DNA from 3 places in the Rahnella sp. 2050 genome. Region 1 is predicted to be linked to each of the others. Evidence: predicted binding sites of a transcription regulator. Region 1 holds the regulator's gene; each other region holds the start of a gene.

Region 1 (4,274 bases):
CGCCCATCGCCTGTAAGAAGCGCAGGGCCAGAAGGGCGCGTACATTCTCAACCCAGATAACGCCCAGACAACCGACCGCAAACAGTGTCAGACCAAGAAGCAATACCGGTTTACGGCCGATCCTGTCTGACAACGGCCCCCATAACAACTGACCGAGAGCAAATCCGCCGAGAAAAATGCTCAGACTTGCGCTGATCATCCCGGGGCTGGTCATCAGACTGGTTTGCATGGCGCTGAACGCAGGCAGATACATATCAGTGGCTAAAAAGCCCAGCATGCTCAGTCCCGCGAGATAGAGCATAAATCCAAAGGAGGGTTTCATTATCGTCTCATTAATTTATTTATTGCAGATGATGTGATGCAGATTACATACCGGAGGCGGAGTTTAACGCTTTGATAACAGGCTTGTGAAACGCTAATATTTGCACTCTGCTATCAAAAATATTGAAGGCTGAATTATGTGGTCAGAATACGCCCTTGAAGTGGTAGATGCCGTGGCAAGAACAGGTAGTTTTAGTGCGGCAGCGCAAGATTTGCACCGCGTACCTTCTGCTATCAGCTATACCGTCCGTCAGCTTGAGCAGTGGCTGGCCGTGCCGTTGTTTGAACGTCGCCATCGTGACGTGGTACTGACGCCTGCGGGAAAGGTTTTTGTCGATGAAGCGCGGATTCTGACAAAAAAAATGATAGCCACGCGCCGGCAGTGTCAGCAGGTGGCGAACGGCTGGCGCGGCGAATTACGTGTGGCGGTTGACCGGATTGTAAAACCCGCACGGACACGGCGTCTGGTGCTCGATTTCTACCGCCATTTTGCGGACACCGAACTCATTATTCACTCAGAAGTGTTTAATGGTGTCTGGGATGCGCTGGTTGACGGGCGGGCAGACGTGGCGATCGGTGCTACACGCGCGATACCGGTTGGCGGGGGCTTCAGTTTTCGTGACATGGGATTTATGGACTGGCATTGCGTCGTCAGCCCGCAACATCCGCTGGCTCAGTTATCCGGCGCGCTGAATGATGATGAGTTGCGGCCTTATCCTGCACTCTGTCTGGAAGACACCTCCCGGACATTGCCTAAGCGGGATACATGGACGCTTGATAACCAGCGGCGGCTGGTCGTGCCAGACTGGACCTGTGCGCTGGAATGCCTGACCGAAGGCTTATGCGTGGGTATGATGCCGGTTCATCGCGTCACGCCGTGGATAGAACAGAAAAAGTTGCAGGTGCTGACGCTGGAAAATACGTTTCCCGACAGCCCGTGTTGCCTGACGTGGGATCAAAGCAATCCGTCACCCTCGCTGGCCTGGTTGCTGGAATATATGGGCGATACAGAAACCATGAATCAGGAATGGCTGCGTGATTAGAAAAAAACGCCTGCATCTGCAGGCGTTCGATATCTGTTAACGGCGGTAATCGCGGTACGGACCATCGGCTACGGAACGGCGTTCGACCAGTTTCGGATGCACCTCAATGGTCTGAGACTCTTCACGCTTACTGACAATTCTGTCCAGCAACATGGTAAAGGCCATTTCACCCAGACGTTCTTTCGGCTGATGCACGGTTGTCAGCGCGGGGGAGAAGTAACGGGCGTTACGCACATTGTCGTAACCGATTACGGAAATATCCTGAGGGACGCGCAGGCCCAGTTCGTCTGCGGCACAGATTGCGCCCATTGCCATCACATCGCCGCCACAAAATACGGCAGTCGGGCGGTGCTTCTGCATCAGAATTTTATGCATCGCCTGATAGCCCGATTCCGGCTCGAAATCGCCCTGAACCACCCATTCGTCACGCAGCGGAATATTGGCTTCAGTCAGTGCTTTCACAAAACCCTGGAAGCGGCCACCGCCGGTATTACGTGCCAGTTGGCCCGGGATCACCCCAATATCACGATGACCGCGTTCAATCAGATAACGCCCGGCCATGTAACCCCCTTCGAAAGCATTATCAATAATGCTGTCGGTGAAGTTCTTACGCGCTTCGCCCCAGTCCATGACCACCATTGGGATCGAACGGTGCTCCTCGAGCATATTGAGCAACTCATCAGGATATTCCGCGCACATCACCAGCAAGCCATCGACGCGTTTTTGCGCCAGCATTTGCAGGTAGGCTTGTTGTTTTTCCAGATTATTATGCGAGTTACACAAAATCAGCGTATAGCCTTTGGAGAAGCAGCTGTTTTCTACGGCTTCAATCACTTCGGCAAAATAGGGCGCTTCGCTGGAGGTGGCAAGCAGACCGATCGTTTTGGTGTTATTGACCTTCAGACTGCGGGCTACAGCACTCGGCGAGTAATGTAACTCTTTGATTGCAAGGAGAACCGCTTCTTTGGTTTCTTCGGCGACGAAACGTGTTTTATTGATGACGTGCGACACGGTTGTAGTGGAAACGCCAGCGCGCTTTGCGACATCTTTAATCGTTGCCATGTAAACAATGACTCCTGAACTCACGTGTTTCAGCACGTTAGCATTATGTTAATCGTTTGCTTGCGTGGATCTCACTGCTGGCTTCTAAAAGGGCAGTGAAATCGTTGGGTGGATTCTTCAGAATGAGGCGTGAAATGCTCTCGGGTGAAATCAACCGGCACACAGGCGTGTTAACCGACAATTTTCTCTTATAATGCAGGAAAGTGGAAGTAAAATTCTCAGGGATACATTGTCATTCAGCACAAGATTTTAAATGTTAATTATGCGAAAATGCGTTGGCACACAATTAGTGTGGCTTAAAAAATGCCACAATTTGATCCGAAAGGGGGTTTGATGGACAGCAACCTGAAATTATCGTTGATCACCACGGTATGCGCTTTGCTTATGATTATCGCTTTCAGCTTCACTGCGGTGATGAACTGATTCAGTAAGTGAACCGCCATAAAAAAGGGCGATTCCTGTTACAGGAATCGCCCTTTTCAATTTTACGCAGTGGCCGTTACCGCCGATACTCTTCCCTGCAGAAACTCTTCGTTAAATGCTATTCAATGGCTGATTAGCGAAACTTCAGACTTAACGAATTGTTTATTATCGGATCGTTTTCGGCGTCATTACCCGGCGTGCACCCACATAATGATCTTGCCAGTAATCGTCGCCGAGAGAGGTGATTTTAATGTCTTCGCCCGTTCTTGGAGACTGAATAAACTTGCCGTTCCCCACGTAAACACCAACATGGTCTGCTGCGCCGCGGTTATTGATTCTGAAGAACACCAGATCACCGCTTTCAAGTTCGCCGCGTTTAACCGGAGCCGCATCGCGCAGGTGATACATTTCATTCGCTGTGCGTGGCATTTTAATACGGATCAAATCTTTGTAGGCGTAATAGACTAAGCCGCTGCAATCAAAACCGGTATTCGGCGAGGTTCCGCCCCAGCGATACGGTTTTCCTACCTGATGCATCAGTTTGGTCATCGCCGTTTGCTGGGCATGCTGATAGCGTTTTTTATGCGTTGCACTTAGCGTAATCGGTTTGCTGTCTTCTTCGGGCTTTTTACCTTTACGGTGCCGGCCATACGCTTCTTTTTTACTGACCCTTTCCGTGCTGTTTTTCGCGAGTGAACGGGTTTTGGCGTGTTTCACTGTTTTGCTTTCGGCCCGCGTGGTCTTCAGTGTCTTTTCTTTTTTACTTTCGGCCCGGGTCGTTTTGACACTTTTCTCCGTCGTGGTCTTTCGTTTAGCCAGTTCGGTACTTTTAACTTTCTTCTTCGAATTCTTGTCCTGAATTTTTTGTTCTGTCACTGGCGCGATTTTAGTTTTTTTACTGGTTTTCGCGGCCACCGTTTTTCGCTTTCGCCGTTCTTCAGGTGCAGCCTGATTAACATGGCTTTTACGCTGATCGGCAGAAACACGTGTCTGCGGCGATGCATGTGCCATATTCAGAAATAGCTGGGTAAAGAGCAGCACAAAAAGCGTGAACAGTAAGCGCATAGCTTCGTTACCATGAGTGGTAGGTTAAACATCAGGGATGTCAGAGTATTGCCTAAAAGAACCTGACAAAAAAGCACGAATTGACTCGATTCTAGATCATATTGTGAGAAAAAGTTAATGGCTTTTTTTATGTCGAAATAACCGCCATTTTTAGTCAAAAAAATAACCACTTTTCATGGTGTTAATATTTAAGTTAAAGAATGGAATTTTGCAAATCTGGCGTTATCGGTGAACGCCAAAAATGTTATTCTCAATGAATGTTTAAAGATGTGAGCCTGAGCGCACACATTAAAGATTGTTAAACAAAATGCCAGTATTGAGAAAGACCCCACAAAAAATGGCGTTTTTATCTGATGGCTG
Region 2 (4,274 bases), on a different contig from region 1:
TTCATGGGGCTTCGCCAGAAGCTGGCTGGCGCTCTCGGCAAAATATGAAGTGCAGATCCTGACGCCGTTCAATATGACGATGGGCATTATGTCCATCTACATCTCGGCATCGATTGCCTACAATCTGGCAAGAAGTTACAAGCTAGACCCGTTCATGACCGCAATGCTGGCGCTGATGTCTTTCCTGCTGGTCGCCGCACCGCAGATTGATGAAAAGATGTCGACGACGGCGCTGGGCGGCGTGGGGATCTTTACGGCTATTCTGGTGGCGATTTATGTCACCGAACTGACGCGGTTATTGAAAAAATACAATATCGGTATCCGTTTACCCGAACAGGTACCTTCAAACATTAAGCATTCGTTTGATTTACTGATCCCGATTGTGGCCGTGGTGATTACACTTTTCCCGCTGAGCTTACTGGTCCAGTCAGGGTTTGATATGTTGCTGCCACAGGCGATTATGGCGCTGTTCGAACCCCTGATTTCTGCCGCAGACTCACTGCCTGCTGTACTTCTCGCCGTGCTGATTTGCCACCTGTTGTGGTTCGCCGGCATTCATGGCTCGGCCATTGTATCTGGCATGTTGCAGGCTTTTTGGTTAACCAATCTCGGCCTGAATCAGACAGATCTCGCTGCCGGTTTACCCATGACGCACATCATGACCGAGGCATTCTGGAATTTCCTGATCGTGATTGGCGGGTCCGGCGCGACAATGGGACTGGTGCTGCTGTTTTGTCGCAGTAAGTCAGCGCATCTGCGCACCATGGGGAAACTCAGTCTGGTGCCAAGCTGTTTCAATATCAATGAGCCGGTGATTTTTGGCACACCTATCGTCATGAATCCGGTATTTTTCATCCCCTTCCTGCTGGCACCGATGGTCAATGCCGTTATCGCCTATCTGGCCGTATCGACGGATCTGCTCCCGCATATGATTTCACTGGTCCCCTGGACATCGCCGGCACCGATCGGGGCGGCCTGGGCGATGGGCTGGGATTTCAAAGTGTCGGTTCTGGTTATCCTGCTGATGGCACTGTCGATGGTAATTTATTATCCATTCTTCAAAGTCTACGAGAAGCAGTTACTGACGCAGGAAAAAGCCGCTGAGGCCGAACAGGTGTTCACTGAGAAGGCGGACGCGGCACAATAAACCCGACGGGAAGGAATAGTCAGGCACAGAAGCGATGTTTCTGTGCCTGTTTTTTTAGCTGATAGCCGGGAATACAGGCAGCATCAGATAGAGTTTAATCACAATCGCATTGGCGATATCGATGAAGAATGCGCCCACCATCGGCACCACCAGAAACGCCAGATGCGAAGGGCCAAACTGGTTGGTGATCGCCTGCATATTGGCAATGGCCGTCGGGGTGGCACCCAGCCCGAAACCACAGTGTCCTGCCGCCAATACCGCCGCATCGTAGTTTTTCCCCATCACGCGATAAGTCACGAAAATCGCGTAAAGCGCCATCGCGAGGGCTTGAACGATAAGAATCGCCATCATCGGCAAGGCGAGTGCCGCCATCTCCCACAACTTAAGGCTCATCAATGCCATGGCAAGGAACAGTGACAAACTGACGTTACCCAGCACGGATACCGCACGGTCGAAGACACGATAAAAACCGAGCCATGCCAGCATATTACTCAGGATCACACCAACGAAGAGCACGCAGACAAAGGTTGGGATTTCAAATGCCGAGCCTTGCAACAGACTGGCGGTATATGTCCCTGCCATCAGGCAAATCGCGATCAGGGCAATGGTTTCAACCATCACCAGTGGTGTAATCATCCTGCCAATCGACGGTTTCTCAAATGCGCTCGGATCGACCATATCCTCGGGGTTTCCGTTGGGGGTGGAAGAATGGCTGACCAGATAGCGCGCTACCGGCCCCCCAATAATACCGCCGAGCACCAGACCAAAAGTTGCGCAAGCCATCGCGACTTCCGTCGCATTTTCAAAGCCATAACGCTCGATAAACAGCTTGCTCCATGCCGCGCCGGTGCCGTGGCCACCTGAAAGGGTAATCGACCCCGCCAGCAACCCCATCAGCGGATCCAGCCCGAGCATTTTCGCCATTCCGATACCGATGGCATTTTGCAAAAGCAGTAAGCCCACGACGACAAACACCAGCAGAAACAGCGATTTACCGCCTGCCCGCAGACTTGCCAGATTGGCGTTAAGACCGATCGTGGCAAAAAATGCCAGCATCAGTGGCTCTTTTAAAGACATGTCGAAACCGACTTCCCAGCCGAATATCTGGTTGGCGATCAGTAACAATAAAGCGACCAGCAAACCACCGGCAACGGGTTCAGGAATGGTGTATTTTTTGAGGAATTTGACCGACTGGACGCATTTCCGTCCTAAAAGGAGCACCAACGTGGCGGCAACCAAGGTGCCGTAGGTGTCGAGTTGAATCATTGACGAACTCCATTTTAAAATAAATCCAATAAAATTATCGAGTTATAAAAACTTCACTGACATGTTTTTTCCCAGAAGCTGAATTAGAAGTCATTCAAGCTGCGTCAGGCAAGAAAAACAGGCCATAAATCCCGTCCAATCCAAAACCAGTCGAGGAATATTGCCATTAGCAAACGATTGCTTTTGTCGTTAATTTCAATAAAAATGCCCGCTTTGCCGCTTATTGGAATGCCACAGCATGAGTTCGCAAACCGCAGAACAAGAAACACAGCAACCCGATCTTTCCCGCCAGCAAAAAAGTGAACTGATTTACCGGCTCGAGGACCGCCCGCCATTACCTCAAACGTTATTCGCCGCCTGTCAGCATTTGCTGGCGATGTTTGTTGCGGTAATCACACCAGCACTACTGATTTGCCAGGCGCTGGGTTTGCCTGCGCAGGACACGCAGCACATCATCAGCATGTCGCTGTTCGCCTCCGGCCTGGCTTCTATTTTGCAGATTAAAACCTGGGGACCGGTCGGCTCGGGTTTACTCTCGATTCAGGGCACCAGCTTTAACTTTGTTGCGCCGCTGATCATGGGCGGAATGGCGCTGAAAAATGGCGGTGCGGATGTGTCGACCATGATGGCGGCGCTGTTCGGCACCCTGATGCTGGCTTCCTGCACTGAAATCATTCTTTCCCGTTTCCTGCATCTCGCACGCCGCATCATTACGCCGCTGGTTTCCGGCATCGTGGTGATGATTATCGGGCTGTCGCTGATTCAGGTCGGTCTGACGTCTATCGGCGGCGGTTATGCGGCCATGAGCGATCACACATTCGGGGCACCGAAAAATCTGCTGCTGGCTGCCGTCGTGCTGGTAGTGATTGTTCTGCTGAACCGTCAACGTAACCCTTACCTGCGTGTCGCCTCTCTGGTTATCGCCATGGCGGTGGGTTATCTGGTGGCCTGGATGACGGGCATGTTGCCAACCGTTGCGCCAGCCGCGCAAAGCAACTGGATAACATTACCAACGCCGCTGTATTACGGACTGGGTTTTGACTGGAATTTGCTGATCCCGCTGATGCTGATTTTCATGGTGACATCGCTGGAAACCATCGGTGATATTACCGCAACCTCGGACGTTTCTGAGCAACCGGTCAGCGGCCCGCTGTACATGAAGCGCATCAAAGGCGGCGTTCTGGCCAATGGCCTGAACTCGATGCTTTCTGCTGTATTTAACACCTTCCCGAATTCCTGCTTCGGGCAGAACAACGGCGTCATTCAACTGACCGGCGTTGCCAGCCGCTATGTCGGTTTTGTGGTCGCGCTGATGCTGATCATCCTCGGGCTGTTCCCGGCTGTTGCGGGATTTGTGCAGCATATTCCTGAACCGGTACTGGGCGGCGCGACCATCGTGATGTTCGGTACCATTGCCGCTTCGGGTGTGCGCATTGTTTCCCGCGAGCGTCTGAATCGCCGCGCGATTATGATCATGGCGCTTTCTCTCGCCGTCGGTATGGGTGTTTCTCAGCAGCCGCTGATCCTGCAATTCGCACCGGACTGGCTGAAAACCCTTCTCTCTTCTGGCATTGCAGCGGGCGGCATTACTGCGATTGTTCTGAATCTGGTTTTCCCTCACGAGAAGTAAAAGCAGGATGTAATCCGCGTGCAACAGCGGCAGAGGGTCTGGAACCTCTGCCGCTTTTTATTGCCTCCATTTGGCTAACCTGTTGAGAAAATTCGCTGTTTGCGGCATAAACAAAGAATCTTTTTCCATTTTCCCGTTACAGGGCTCCAGACGATGAGATTTATCGGTAAAATTTTGCTGACGTTCGCCTTACTTCTGGTGCTGGCGATCGTGCTGGTGTACGTCCTATTA
Region 3 (4,274 bases), on a different contig from region 1:
ACGCCGGAGGTTCGCCCCAGGTCAGATAAAGTTCCACCTGCTCGGCGGCGAGATCCTGCGCTTCGTCGGAAGAACCACCGAAATACAGCGGCGGGCGGGGGTATTGAACCGGTGGATGCATCAGGCTCGCGCCTTTGACCTGAATGTGTTTGCCTTCGTAATCGACGGTTTCACCTTCCAGAACACGACGCCAGATACGCGTAAATTCCGCCGACGCTTCATAACGTTCTTTATGATTGAGGTGTAAACCTTCAGCCGCCAGTTCAGCCGGATCGCCACCGGTCACCAGATTAAACAGTGCACGACCGCCGGAAAGCCGGTCGAGTGTTGCCGCCTGACGGGCTGCCAGTGTCGGAGAAATAATGCCGGGACGCAGCGCCACCAGGAATTTCAGACGTTGTGTGACAGAAATCAGGGAAGCCGCTACCAGCCATGAGTCCTCGCATGAACGACCCGTTGGCAGTAGCACGCCGCCAAAACCTAAACGGTCAGCCGCTTGCGCGATCTGCTGAAGATAGCCGTGATCGACCACGCGGGCACCTTCTTCTGTGCCTAAATAGCGGCCGTCGCCGTGGGTAGGTAAAAACCAGAATACGTTCAGACTCATCGTTGTGTTCCTCTCAAAGTGTGCGATTCGTTACCGCTCAGCGGCGGCTAAATGGATGTTCAGTTAGCTTGTACGGCTGGTTTCCAGATGCGGTCTTTAATTTCAACCGGCTTTGGCAAAATATGGTTCTGATAGAACAAATCGGCGGTTTGCTGCTGGCGCTTTTCTGTTTCCGCACTGACCGGCGTGATAGGCATATCCGGCAGATGATCCAGATAAGAGGCGACCACTTTTTCCGGTAACCCCATCGACTGAGAAAGCAGTTTGATACTTTGTTCACGGTCAGTTTTGGTCAGCGCATTCGCCTGCGTTAACACTTCCAGAACCTGACTGATGAACTGAGGATTGGCCTCGGTGTATTTTTTCGGTGCCAGATAGAAGGAGCCCGTCTGGTGGAGCGTCGAGCCGTCGGTCAGAACGCGCACATCACCCTGAACTTGCGCGGCCGAATAATACGGATCCCAGATAGCCCAGGCATCCACATCATGTTGCTGGAATGCGGCCCGTGCATCGGCAGGGGTCAGATAGACCGGCTGGATATCGCTGAATTTCAGGCCCGCCTGTTGCAGGGCACGCAACAGCAGGTTGTGCGAACTGGAGCCTTTCTGGAAAGCGACTTTATGACCTTTGAGATCTGCGACGGTTTTGATCGGACTGTTGCTGTCGACCAGAATCACTTCTGCTTTCGGTTTCGGGGGTTCAGAGCCGATATACAACAAATCTGCCCCCGCTGCCTGCGCGAACAACGGCGGCAAATCACCGGTACCGCCCAGATCAATACTTCCGACGTTCAGCGCTTCAAGAATTTGCGGCCCGGCAGGGAATTCTACCCAGCTTATTTTTGTGTCCGGGAAACGTTTTTCCAGTAACTGGTGTGATTTCGCCAGCACCAGTCCGACAGATCCTTTCTGATAGGCAATACGTAATTGCGCCGGATCCTTTTCCTGAGCCGTTGCGGTGCCGCTCAGGAAAAGGCTGGTCAGCAGGCTGGCCACAACCGGGATACGGCGTAATAAAGAGAAAGAAGCAGGCATGATTAATTCCTTTTAAAGTCAGACACGCAGTGCTTGCGCAGAAAGGGATGCAACAGACGGAAGCTGCGGACGGCGGCGGCTCAGCGCCAGGTAGAAGTTTTCCAGAGATTCGATCAAACGCTCTTCCAGTGCGGGGGCCAGCTTCGCAGGGAACGTCTGATAATCGGTGATCAGGCTGTCATCTGCGAAAACGCCCTGCAAAACTTCCTGTGCTTTCAGCGAGGCGAGTACCGGTTTTAGGGCGTAATCGACGGCCAGCATATGGCCGATAGATCCGGCTGTAGCCAGTGGCAACACCACTTTATGGTCGAGCGCGCGTTCTGGCAGTAAATCGAGCAGGGTTTTCAGTGCGCCGGAAAAAGACGCCTTATACACTGGTGTGGCGACGATCAGGCCATCAGCACTCGCCAGTTCAGCATTCAGTTGCTTGAGTTGCGGGCTGCCAAAATTAGCGAAAAGCAGATCGTCTGCTGAAAAATCCTGAATATTGTAGGTAAAGACTTCAACGCCACGGCTCGCCAGCCACTGGTGGCTGAGTGCCAGCAGGGAAGAGGAGCGGGAGGGTTGTCGCGGACTGCCTGCCAGAGTCACTACACGCATTTGCTTATTCCTTATAACAATCTGTTATAGAACTATCATTTTTCTTAACGAAGTGAGGTAAACCTAGCAGGCAGAGGCGGCGCAGCGGAAATCTCAATTTTGGCTATGGAAAGTTTCAAATCAGATAAAGCACGTGTCGGGTGTGCTGTGGGGCGATGGGGGGAAAGGAAATAAAAGTGAATTAAAGGTAACAAAAAGGTAATCGTTTGCGCAGCGAAGCAATTATTTGGCCAATATGCCGGTTATCATTTCCAATTGTCCGGCGCTTAGTCAATAATACCGCCCCGTCTAGCCACCGGGAATCCAGGAGTCTCCATGTATTATCCTCTTGTCAGGAAAGCACTGTTTCAGCTCGATCCAGAGCGCGCCCACGAGTTAACCTTTCGTCAGTTGAGCCGCATTTCCGGCACCCCGTTTGAATTCTTGATCCGCCAGTCAGTGCCCACAAAACCGGTAAACTGCATGGGATTATCCTTTAAGAACCCTTTGGGACTGGCCGCAGGCCTGGATAAAGACGGCGAATGTATTGATGCGCTGGGCGCAATGGGCTTTGGATTTATTGAAGTCGGTACTGTGACCCCGCGTGCGCAGGCCGGTAATGATAAGCCGCGTTTATTCCGTATTGTGGAAGCTGAAGGCCTGATTAACCGCATGGGTTTCAATAACCATGGCGTGGATAATCTGGTGAATAATGTCAAAAAATCACATTTTGGCGGCATTCTGGGGATTAATATTGGCAAGAATAAAGATACGCCTGTTGAGCACGGCGCAGACGATTATCTGACCTGTATGGAAAAGGTATATCCGTACGCCGGTTATATCGCGGTGAATATTTCATCACCTAACACGCCGGGATTACGTTCACTGCAATACGGTGAAGCGCTGGATGATTTGCTGGCAGCGATTAAGAATAAGCAGCTTGAGTTACAGCAACGCCATCAGAAATATGTGCCTGTTGCGGTGAAGATCGCACCGGATCTTTCTGAGGAAGAATTGATCCAAATAGCCGACAGTTTAGTGCGCCATAATATGGATGGCGTGATTGCGACCAATACCACACTCGATCGTAAACTGGTTCAGGGGCTAAATTATTGCGAACAGGTTGGTGGTCTGAGCGGGCGCCCGTTGCAGCTGCGCAGCACAGAAATTATCCGTATGCTCTCTCATGAATTACAAGGGCGTCTGCCGGTTATTGGTGTTGGCGGTATTGATTCATTAACGGCGGCCCGTGAGAAAATGGCCGCAGGCGCTTCCTTAATTCAAATCTATTCCGGCTTTATCTTTAAAGGTCCGGGTCTGATCAAAGATATTGTTACCCATATCTAATATTTTTCATCCTGAAGACGAGTCAGGGGTTTATTTATTAACCCGGCTCGTCTATATTTTGTCCACTGACCGTAATTCAGGCTCAGGATTTGTCTGATATCGTTTCGTTACTGAAAAATCTATTCTTACAGATTAGCCGGTAATGAAGTCAGGCAGAGGGCATGAGGGTAAACAGGATGACGAAATGAAAATTAAACCAGATGATAATTGGCGTTGGTATTTTGATACAGAACATGACCGGCTTATGCTGGACCTCGCCAATGGCATGATTTTCCGTTCCCGTTTTCCCGCCAAAATGTTAACTCCTGATGCTTTCGGAAATATGTCATTTTGTGTCGATGATGCGGCGCTGTATTTTGATTTTGAAGAACAGTGCAAACATATTCGTCTCGCAGCTGAACAACGCGCTGAATTAGTTCTGAATGCCTTAGTCGCTTATCGTTTTTTAAAACCGCTGATGCCGAAGAGCTGGCATTTCAGTCAGCAGATGCGTCCTTTCCAGCCTGCTAATGGTCAGCTTGCTCAGGTGCAGGTGATGGAAAGCGGTGAACAGGCGACATTACTGGTGGTAGAATCCGGTGATAATGCCAGTCTGTGCCTGCTGGCGCAGGAACGGCTGACGGTCGCAGGGCGCGGCATGGTGCTGGGGGATGCTATTAAAGTGATGCATGACCGGCTAATGCCAGCAGCATTCCGCGTTGACAGGG

Evidence for each region. Region 1 encodes PurR, which represses purine synthesis genes. Its sites were predicted from a motif close to CANGCAAACGTTTGCNTG; they were not measured.
Region 2: the regulator PurR is predicted to act here: its motif matches at 2,580-2,597, upstream of ABIC79_RS23255 (nucleobase:cation symporter-2 family protein).
Region 3: the regulator PurR is predicted to act here: its motif matches at 2,437-2,454, upstream of pyrD (quinone-dependent dihydroorotate dehydrogenase).

The regions. Positions count from the first base shown of each region.
Region 1 is NZ_JBEPKE010000006.1:192,164-196,437, forward strand. Features, by position in the region: gene punC (purine nucleoside transporter PunC) at 1-322, opposite strand, end outside; gene punR (DNA-binding transcriptional activator PunR) at 459-1,364, shown strand; gene purR (HTH-type transcriptional repressor PurR) at 1,401-2,426, opposite strand; gene cydH (cytochrome bd-I oxidase subunit CydH) at 2,760-2,849, shown strand; gene ABIC79_RS20645 (C40 family peptidase) at 3,015-3,914, opposite strand; gene ABIC79_RS20650 (hypothetical protein) at 4,268-4,274, shown strand, end outside.
Region 2 is NZ_JBEPKE010000010.1:21,531-25,804, reverse strand. Features, by position in the region: gene ABIC79_RS23265 (PTS cellobiose transporter subunit IIC) at 1-1,147, shown strand, start outside; gene gltS (sodium/glutamate symporter) at 1,202-2,413, opposite strand; gene ABIC79_RS23255 (nucleobase:cation symporter-2 family protein) at 2,652-4,043, shown strand; gene ABIC79_RS23250 (AsmA family protein) at 4,197-4,274, shown strand, end outside.
Region 3 is NZ_JBEPKE010000001.1:921,562-925,835, reverse strand. Features, by position in the region: gene ssuD (FMNH2-dependent alkanesulfonate monooxygenase) at 1-607, opposite strand, end outside; gene ABIC79_RS04150 (sulfonate ABC transporter substrate-binding protein) at 667-1,641, opposite strand; gene ssuE (NADPH-dependent FMN reductase) at 1,660-2,241, opposite strand; gene pyrD (quinone-dependent dihydroorotate dehydrogenase) at 2,557-3,567, shown strand; gene ABIC79_RS04135 (cell division protein ZapC) at 3,752-4,274, shown strand, end outside.